3 regions of the Mesorhizobium sp. WSM4935 genome follow, and region 1 is predicted to be linked to each of the others. Evidence: riboswitches for the same ligand, from Rfam matches in the RefSeq annotation. Region 1 holds a riboswitch; each other region holds the start of a gene.
The links. Region 1 has a riboswitch for thiamine pyrophosphate ahead of thiC (phosphomethylpyrimidine synthase ThiC). Riboswitches for the same ligand answer to the same signal wherever they lie in the genome.

Region 1 (3,272 bases):
CTTCCGCACGAATGTCGTGGGAGATACGCATGGAGCAGAATTTCGGTCCGCACATCGAGCAGAAGTGCGCGACTTTATGCGCCTCCTTGGGCAACGTCTCGTCGTGGAGAGAACGCGCCGTCTCCGGATCGAGCGACAGGTTGAACTGGTCTTCCCAGCGGAACTCGAACCGTGCCCGCGAAAGCGCGTCGTCGCGGATCTTCGCCGCCGGGTGCCCCTTGGCGAGATCGGCTGCATGCGCGGCGATCTTGTAGGTGATCACCCCGGTCTTGACGTCGTTGCGGTCGGGCAGTCCGAGATGTTCCTTCGGCGTCACATAGCAGAGCATGGCTGTGCCGAACCAGCCGATCATGGCGGCGCCGATGCCGGAGGTGATGTGGTCGTAGCCGGGCGCGATGTCCGTGGTCAGCGGCCCAAGCGTGTAGAAAGGCGCCTCACCGCAAACGGCAAGCTGCTTGTCCATGTTCTGCTTGATCTTGTGCATGGGAACATGGCCCGGGCCTTCGATCATCACCTGGCAGTCCTTTGCCCAGGCGATCTTCGTCAATTCGCCAAGCGTCTCCAGCTCGGCGAATTGCGCTTTGTCGTTGGCATCCGCGATCGAGCCGGGGCGAAGGCCGTCGCCGAGCGAGAAGGAGACGTCATAAGCCCGGGCGATGTCGCAGATCTCGTCGAAATGCTCGTAGAGGAAGCTTTCGCGATGATGGTGCAGACACCATTTCGCCATGATCGAGCCGCCGCGGGAGACGATGCCCGTGACCCTGTCGACGGTCAGGGGGATATAATGCAGCCGCACGCCTGCATGGATGGTGAAATAATCGACGCCTTGCTCGGCCTGCTCGATCAGCGTGTCGCGATAGACCTCCCAGCTCAGATCTTCGGCGACGCCGCCCACCTTCTCCAGCGCCTGGTAGAGCGGCACCGTGCCGATCGGCACCGGCGCGTTGCGCACGATCCATTCGCGGATGTTGTGGATGTTGCGGCCGGTCGACAGGTCCATGACAGTGTCGGCGCCCCAGCGGATCGCCCAGACCATCTTTTCGACCTCTTCGGTCATCGAGGAGGTGACGGCGGAATTGCCGATATTGGCATTGATCTTCACCAGGAAATTGCGGCCGATGATCATCGGCTCGCTCTCTGGATGGTTGATGTTGGCGGGAATGATCGCGCGGCCGCGCGCCACCTCGTCGCGCACGAATTCCGGTGTGACGAAATCCGGGATTGATGCGCCGAATGCCTCGCCGTCCTGTTCAAGCCTGCCGCGCAGCATCTCGCGACCGAGATTCTCGCGGATGGCCGCGAATTCCATTTCGGGCGTGATGATGCCAGCGCGCGCATAGGCAAGCTGCGTCACCGCCTTGCCGGCTTTCGCCCGCAGCGGACGGTTGCGGATCGGAAATCCCCGCGTCAGGCGCTCGCCTGTCGCAAATCCGTTGTCCTCCGGCCTGACGTGGCGGCCGTCATAGGGCTCGACATCGCCGCGCGCGACGATCCAGTCTTGCCGAAACCGGGTAAGGCCCTTCTCGATATCGGTTTCGATCGCGGGGTCGGTGTAGGGGCCCGACGGGTCGTAGACCGTCACCGGCGGCTCGCCGGCAGTCGGGTGCACCGCGATCTCGCGCATCGGCACCCTGATTTGCGGATGGAGGATGCCGGATTTGTAGATTTTGCGCGAAGCGGGCAATGGCCCGGTCGATACGGTCGGGGTCAAGGCATTCATTTGAGGCTCCTTTGCTCGTTGCATTGGAGACCCAGTTCTGTGCCGGAAGGATGAAAAGACGCTTCGATCTGCCTGCTTGAGGCAGGTCTTCGGGCATGAACTCCCGCAAAGCGCTTGCACCGTCCCTACGCCAGTATGAACTGGATCAGGTTCAACGGGTCACTGCGCCGCGAAGCCAGCAGTATCTCAGCCCCTTGCCGGGACTCCCCTGGTGAATGGCCTAGGGTGGACGGGCCGGAGCCATCTTGTCAAGCGCGTTCGGCCCCGGACGGCAAATCGGGTTCGATGGCGCAAGCGAGAGCAATTCCAGGAAAGTGTGAACGGTCGGGCTCGGCGACTTCATCGTAGCCTTCGTCCAGGAATTGCGTCAAAACAAGGAGATCGAGCGGTTCGCCGTTTCCGCGAAACGGTGAACCGCTCTAGGCGAAGGCCCAGATGTCCTCGGCCTGGAAGCCGACCTGGTAGCCGGCGGTCTTCAGCTTGACGACGACCTGGCCGATCTCGGCCGCCGGGAGTGCGCCGACCTCGATCTTGATCATGCCGGGGCGGTAGCGCTTAAGGTCGAGCTGCTCGAACACCATCCAGTCGGCGCCTTCGCAGTCGACCAGGAAAGCGTCGATATGGGTAATGCCGTTGCGGTCGAGCAGCGTCTGCAAGGTCTCCGACGGCACTTCGATGTCCTTCAGATGCAGCGCGAATTTGTTGAAGTTGGCGTCGGCCTCGCCCCAGGCGTTCTTGCCTGACATCAGATTGGTGTCGGTAACCGATGAGCAGCCGATGAACTCGATCGGCAGCGTGCCGGCCTCGAGCGCGGCGGCATCGAAGGTGTGGACCGTGATCGTGCCCTTGGTTCTGGTCACCGCCACCGGTTCGATGATGAAGCGGTCGGTATCCGGGTAATTGGCGCGAAGCCGCTTCTGATTGTAGGGGATCGGCTCGACCAGCATGGCGCGCGCGCCCGCAATGCGGTGCAGCCAGGGCGTCACGTCGTCGAACAGCGCGCCGTCGCAGGCGCCGACATTGACCATCTGGAACGGCCGGCCGCCGAAACGTGCCCTGAGCGCCGCCTTGGCCAGGAACTTCGTGCCGTGCAGCGCTGGCCCGCGGTCGAGCAGGCCGGTCGGCAGACCGAGCGACAGAAGAACGCGCGCGAAGCTGGATAGCGAGCTCATGACTTGTCTCCGGGAATGACCTGCAGCGCGGCGAGGCGCCCGCCCTGGCTTGCCGCCGTCCACAGCGCCGTCAGCGGCGCGGCCAGCAGCAGGAAGGGCGGCAGGAGATTGGGGAAATAGATGCGGGTGTCGTGGATCGGGAAGACGGCGAATTTCGCCAGCACGCCGAGCACGAGCGCCGCGAGCAGGATGCCGGCGCGGCGGTCCAGCCGGAAGCCAGCGCGCTCGAGCCCGAACCAGCCGGCCAGCGCCAGGACCGAAACACCGACCCAGCTGTTGATGCTGATCGCGCGCACCACCGACGCGGCAAAGGCCTTGAGATAGGCGGCCACCGAGAACGGCGGTTCGAAGCCGTCCATATTGTAGTGCTGCTCGATGCT
Region 2 (3,272 bases), on a different contig from region 1:
ATCGATGTTGCTAGAGGAAGGATGCCAGTCCGGATAGTGAATATCGCCTACTTGAAGGATTCGCACCCGCCGCATAACTCGCCCCCCTGCCGAGAGCCATAGACTAATCCGTTCGCTTTTGCCAAGCGCGAACGATCATCCGCAGTGTCCTTAACGAGGTAGCCTGCACTTTTCGAGAATTGCCACGGCGGCTATTTTTCGGCTGTGAAGCACACGAGACCCGTGACGTGAGACCCAGTTGCTCAATGCCCAGTTGCTCAATGAGCTTTCTTACGAATAAGGGAGAATTTCCGCGGCCGGACTATCTCTGAGCGAGCGTGCATGACTGCCAACGGAAGGTCTTGCACGCACCCTTGCGATCTTGAGCAATGGTCGCCATGACTTTCTTCTTGCAGGCTTTTGAGTGGCCCAGCCTGCGATCACCAGACCCCACCGATTCTAAAGAGCGTGGCAGATGGGATAGTCGAGGTTGCCCGTGCACAGTCACGCTCAGGGCTTGCGCCGCCCAGAGGACACGCTGAAAAGGCAGATTGGGGCGCAAGCACGCCATTCACGAGAGGTTCGACATGAAGACCATGCAAGAAAAAGACATTCCGGCATTCGTACAAGCAGTTGTGGACGCCGGCTGCAAAATTTGCGCGATTGGCAACTTGGGATACGTCTTTGGCGATGCTGATTTCACGCCAGCGCAACGGAGGGCCGTCGAGCCACAGCTGCGTAGGATTGCTGAAATCTACGGCGAACGCGATCATCTCATGAACGAGATAGCTGTATATCTGCGGTCGATCGGACGCCATGTCGAGGTTGAGCCGAAGACAGGTATTTCCTGATGGCCGTGATCGCGAGAAGCCGTCTTCCAACCTCTGAATCCTAAAGGAGGTGACCCCCAAGGCCGTTCGTCACCTTCGACCAGAATAACCACATCCGTGACCGCCTGAGCTACTTGGTCGATACGCGCACATGGCCAATACAGTTTCTCCATCCTTCACGAAGCGAATGAGGCTTTGGCCATTCAGCCCCGGTCTACGGGGCGTGACTTGTCCCCGATGCATGCGCGAGCTCTCCGCCCGGCTGGCCGCCGGTCGTCGCCACCGGCCGAAGGCGCCCGAATGCGCTTGACAAGATAGCGTCAGCCCGTTCAACCTAAGGCATTCACCAGGGGAGTCCCGGCAAGGGGCTGAGATACTGCTGGCTTTCGCGGCGCAGTGACCCGTTGAACCTGATCCAGTTCATACTGGCGTAGGGACGGTGCAAGCGCTTTGCGGGAGTTTACGCCCGAGGTCCTGTTGCAGCAGGTCTACAGAAGCGTCTTTTCATCCTTCCGGCACAGAACTGGGTCTCCAATGCATGAGCAAAGGAGCCTCACGATGAATGCCCTCACCCCCGCCGTATCGACGGGACCACTGCCCGCCTCGCGGAAAATCCACAAGCCCGGCGTCCTCTACCCGCAGATCAGGGTGCCGATGCGCGAGATTTCCGTCCATCCGACGGCCGGCGAACCGCCCGTCACCGTCTACGATCCGTCCGGCCCCTACACCGATCCATCAGTCGAAACCAGCATCGAAAAAGGCCTTGCCCGGCTTCGCCACGAATGGGTCACGGCGCGTGGCGATGTCGAAGCCTATGACGGCCGCCACGTCCGGCCGGAAGACAATGGATTCGCCACCGGCGAGCGCCTGACACCGGAATTTCCGATACGCAATCGGCCGCTCAAGGCCAAGCAGGGCAAGGCGGTGACCCAACTTGCCTATGCGCGCGCCGGCATCATCACGCCAGAAATGGAGTTCGTAGCCATCCGCGAGAATCTCGGCCGCGAGGTGATGCGCGGCAAGCTGCAACGCGACGGCGAAGCCTTCGGCGCGGCGATCCCAGATTTCGTCACACCCGAATTCGTGCGCGACGAGGTGGCGCGCGGGCGCGCAATCATTCCCGCCAACATCAATCATCCCGAGAGCGAGCCGATGATCATCGGTCGCAATTTTCTGGTCAAGATCAACGCCAACATCGGTAACTCGGCTGTCACATCGTCGATGGCCGAAGAGGTCGAAAAAATGGTCTGGGCTATCCGCTGGGGCGCGGACACGGTGATGGACCTGTCGACCGGCCGCAACATCCACAACATCCGCGACTGGATCGTGCGCAATGCGCCGGTGCCGATCGGTACGGTGCCGCTCTATCAGGCGCTGGAAAAGGTCAACGGCATCGCCGAGGATCTGAACTGGGAGGTCTACCGCGACACGCTGATCGAGCAGGCCGAGCAAGGCGTCGACTATTTCACCATCCACGCCGGCGTGCGGCTGCACTACATCCCGCTGACCGTCGACCGGGTCACGGGCATCGTCTCGCGCGGCGGCTCGATCATGGCCAAATGGTGCCTGCACCATCACCGGGAGAGCTTCCTCTACGAGCATTTCGAGGAGATCTGCGACATCGCCAGAGCCTATGACGTCTCCTTCTCGCTCGGCGACGGCCTTCGTCCCGGTTCAATCGCCGATGCGAACGACGCGGCGCAATTCGCCGAACTGGAAACACTTGGAGAACTCACCAAGATTGCCTGGGCAAAGGACTGCCAGGTGATGATCGAAGGCCCGGGCCATGTCCCCATGCACAAGATCAAGCAGAACATGGACAAGCAGCTCGCAGTGTGCGGTGAGGCGCCGTTCTACACGTTGGGGCCGCTGACGACCGACATCGCGCCGGGCTATGACCACATCACCTCAGGGATAGGTGCCGCCATGATAGGCTGGTTCGGCACCGCAATGCTTTGCTACGTCACGCCGAAAGAGCATCTCGGCCTTCCCGACCGCAACGACGTCAAGATTGGCGTGATCACCTACAAGATAGCCGCCCATGCAGCCGATCTGGCGAAGGGCCATCCGGCAGCGAAAACCAGGGATGATGCCCTTTCGCGCGCGCGCTTCGAGTTCCGCTGGGAGGACCAGTTCAACCTGTCGCTCGACCCCGAAACCGCACGGTCCTTCCACGACCAGACCTTGCCCAAGGAGGCGCACAAGCTGGCACATTTTTGTTCGATGTGCGGGCCGAAATTCTGCTCCATGCGCATTTCCCACGACATCCGTGCCGAGGCCCAGAAGGAAGGCATGGCGGCAATGGCGGCAAAATACCGGGAGGGCGGCGATCTCTACATGCAGGCGGACGAGACTGGCGTACCGGTCGTGCCAGAGGCTCCCAAACCATCATGAGGGTGCTCGTCAAAGGGGCCGGCGTTGCCGGCCTCACCGTCGCTTTCGAACTCGCCGCCCGCGGCGCGA
Region 3 (3,272 bases), on a different contig from region 1:
GCGCCGCGCCTCGCCGCCGGAAAGGTCGTTCGGTCGTTCCTCACCGGTGAGGCCGAGATGTTCCATCAGATAGGTGGCGCGATGCGGATCGTCGGCCGGGCCGAGACCTGCCTCGACATAGGCGCGCACGCTGGCGAAGCCGTCCATGTCCGGCATCTGCGGCAGATAGCGGACCGTGGCCGAGGGCTGACGGAAGACCTCGCCGTCCTGCGGCTCGATCATCCCGGCGGCGATCTTGAGCAGCGTCGACTTGCCCGAGCCGTTGCGGCCGACCAGCGCGATCTTCTCGCCGGCGGATGCGCTGAGCGCCGCGCCGTCGAGCAGCGGCGTGCCGCCGAAGGTCAATTTAATGCCATCGAGATTGAGGAGTGGCGGCGCCATATCAGCTTTCTGGAAGAGGATAGGGGTGGGCCAGCAGCAGCGCCCGGCCGCGCTCCAGCGCGATGCCAAGCTGCCCTTTGACCTCGTTTGATATAGTGAGCGAGGAGCCGAACGCCACCTCGACGCGGTCGAGCGGCCATTTGGCGCCGGTGACCGTCAGCCCGGCGAGCTCGGAGAAGCCGAGCACCGAAAACAAGGTGCCGTCAGCATAGTCGAAACCGGCACTGCCGGGCAAAACCGGAACGCCTTCCTGCGCGCCGCTCGTCAGGAGCACGGTGGTGCCCGCCTCGGCCAGCCGCATGGCGAGCGCCAGATGCAGGAAGGCGTGGTCGGCGCGCTTGCCGCCGAAGGCTCCGGCCAACAGGAGGCTGGTCGCGCCGCGCTGAAGCGCTTCCGCTATGGCGAGCTCTCCGTCGGTCATGTCCTTTTCGGTCGGGAAGATCTTTCGCGGAACGGCGGCCAGATCTACGGGCAGGTTCGCCGGCACCGAGTCGAAATCGCCGACCCAGAGTTCCGGCACCAGGCCAAGCATGCGGGCATGGCCGATGCCGGCATCGGCGGCGATGACGCGCGAATCCTCGATCTGGCGTTCGAGCCGGGGCGTGCGAATGAGCTCGCCGCCAAGCAGAATGGTGAATGTGCCCATGGGCGTCGCCCTTACCAGCCCACCGGGCGAAACGGAAGTCGGATGCAGTGCGCTTCGGGCCCGCGTCCTGCCTCAGAACATTAGCTGCCCGGCAAACTTCCGCTTGCGCGGCGCTTCGGCCGCGCTTATCTCTCGAAGCGCTCTAACGGGGTGCCGGACGTGATCCGGCTGAGAGGCAATCGAGCCAACCCGCTGAACCTGATCCGGTTTGTACCGGCGGAGGGATTAGACGTTTCGGACCATCCGGCGCCTCAATTCCTTGTCACTCGAACGAAGGAGGCGCCGATGCGCGCAATGCTGTCTAATCTCATTGTTGCAACCGGTCTTTTATCGCTCCTGGCCGGCGTCGCGCCTGCCGAGGCAAAGGACAAGCTCACCGTTTACACCTATGAGAGCTTCACCGCCGATTGGGGTCCGGGACCGGCGGTGAAGAAGGAATTCGAGGCCGAATGCGGCTGCGATCTCGAATTCGTCTCGGTGGCCGACGGCGTGGCGCTGCTCAACCGCGTCAAGCTGGAGGGCGCCGGCACCAAGGCCGATATCGTACTTGGCCTCGACACCAATCTTACCTCCGATGCCAAGGCGAGCGGCCTGTTCGCGCCGCATGGCGAAGTCTCGGGCATCAACGTGCCGGGCGGCTGGAGCGACGACACTTTCGTGCCTTTCGACTATGGCTATTTCGCCGTGGTCTATGACACGCAGAAGCTGAAGACGCCGCCGAAGAGCCTGAAGGATCTGGTCGAGGGTGCCGGAACCGACAAGATCGTCATCCAGGATCCGCGCACCTCGACGCCCGGCCTCGGCCTGCTCCTGTGGGTGAAGTCTGTCTATGGCGACAAGGCGCCGGAAGCCTGGGCCAAGCTCAAGTCGAGAGTCCTGACGGTGACGCCGGGCTGGAGCGAGGCCTATGGCCTGTTCACCAAGGGCGAGGCGCCGATGGTACTCTCCTACACCACCTCGCCGGCCTACCACATGGTGGCCGAGAACACCGAGCGCTATCAGGCGGCCTCTTTCGAGGAGGGCGAATACCTGCAGATCGAGGTTGCCGGCATCACGACGACCGGCGCGAAGAACCCGCTGGCACAGAAGTTCATCGCCTTCATGACCGGGCCGAAGTTCCAGGACGTCATTCCGGAGACCAACTGGATGTTCCCGGCCGGAAAGACCGACAAGCCGCTCAACCCGGCCTTCGACAAACTGGTGAAGCCGACCAAGACCCTGTTGTTCAGCCCACAGGAAGTCGCGGCCAACCGCAAGGCCTGGGTGGATGAGTGGCTGGCGGTGATGAGCAAGTAGCTGGTCTTGGTTATTATCCTTCCAAGATGATTGCTCTACGGCGCCCCCCTCTGTCCTGCCGGACATCTCCCCCTCAAGGGGGGAGATCAGCTGTCATCTCGACCTTCGCCATTCTCCAACGCCGCAGTACCGAGCGGGGCGCCAAAGCTGCCAATCTCCCCCCTAGAGGGGGGGATGTCCGGCAGGACAGAGGGGGGCGCGAAGGAACGCGGCGTTCGCTAGGTCGAACCCAAATGGTGCTGCGTGCAGCCGCGCGCTGACTCCCGCGTCACCGCCGGCGTCTTCGCCATTGCGGCCATCGCGCTGCTCATCGGCGGCGCCTTCGCCGGCCTTGCCGTCGAAGGCGCGCATGATCTTTCCGGTGCTGCCGCCGCTTTCGACGGCTACCTCCTGCGCGTCGCCCGCTTCACGCTGTGGCAGGCGGCTCTCTCGACGCTGCTGTCGGTCGCGCCGGCGCTGCTGGTAGCGCGCGCTTTATCGAGGCATCCAAGCTTCCCCGGCCGCGCCCTGATCCTGCAATTGTTCACCTTGCCGCTGGCGTTGCCGGCGATCGTCGCCGCGCTCGGCGTCTTGGCGCTCTACGGTCGGGCCGGATATTTTGCCGGCGTCTTCGCCGGGCTTGGCGGCGGCGAATGGCCGGGGATCTACGGCCTCTTCGGCATCCTGGTCGCTCATGTCTTCTTCAACCTGCCACTGGCGACGCGCCTCTTCCTCGAGGCGCTGGGCACCGTTCCCGCCGACCAGTGGCGACTAGCGAGCCAGCTCGGCATGGGCGCCCGGCCAGCCTTCCGGCTGATCGAATGGCCGGTGCTGCGCGCCGCCTTGCCGGGAATTGCGGGGCTGGTCTTCATGCTCTGCATCACTTCCTTCACCATCGTGCTGACGCTGGGCGGCGGTCCGGCCGCGACGACGCTGGAGGTCGCCATCTACCAGGCGCTGCGCTTCGATT

Region 2: it holds a riboswitch for thiamine pyrophosphate, as region 1 does, so the genes downstream of both, thiC (phosphomethylpyrimidine synthase ThiC) here and thiC (phosphomethylpyrimidine synthase ThiC) in region 1, are expected to answer to the same signal.
Region 3: it holds a riboswitch for thiamine pyrophosphate, as region 1 does, so the genes downstream of both, thiB (thiamine ABC transporter substrate binding subunit) here and thiC (phosphomethylpyrimidine synthase ThiC) in region 1, are expected to answer to the same signal.

The regions. Positions count from the first base shown of each region.
Region 1 covers NZ_JARTVR010000002.1:281,757-285,028, forward strand. The annotation lists gene thiC (phosphomethylpyrimidine synthase ThiC) at 1-1,720, opposite strand, end outside; TPP riboswitch at 1,825-1,940, opposite strand; gene P9273_RS05670 (FkbM family methyltransferase) at 2,140-2,892, opposite strand; gene P9273_RS05675 (hypothetical protein) at 2,889-3,272, opposite strand, start outside.
Region 2 covers NZ_JARTVR010000028.1:28,664-31,935, reverse strand. The annotation lists gene P9273_RS31405 (metallophosphoesterase family protein) at 1-75, opposite strand, end outside; gene P9273_RS31400 (hypothetical protein) at 567-830, shown strand; TPP riboswitch at 1,148-1,264, shown strand; gene thiC (phosphomethylpyrimidine synthase ThiC) at 1,368-3,203, shown strand; gene thiO (glycine oxidase ThiO) at 3,200-3,272, shown strand, end outside.
Region 3 covers NZ_JARTVR010000017.1:21,284-24,555, reverse strand. The annotation lists gene P9273_RS27520 (ABC-F family ATP-binding cassette domain-containing protein) at 1-381, opposite strand, end outside; gene P9273_RS27515 (thiamine diphosphokinase) at 383-1,027, opposite strand; TPP riboswitch at 1,164-1,269, shown strand; gene thiB (thiamine ABC transporter substrate binding subunit) at 1,322-2,323, shown strand; gene thiP (thiamine/thiamine pyrophosphate ABC transporter permease) at 2,567-3,272, shown strand, end outside.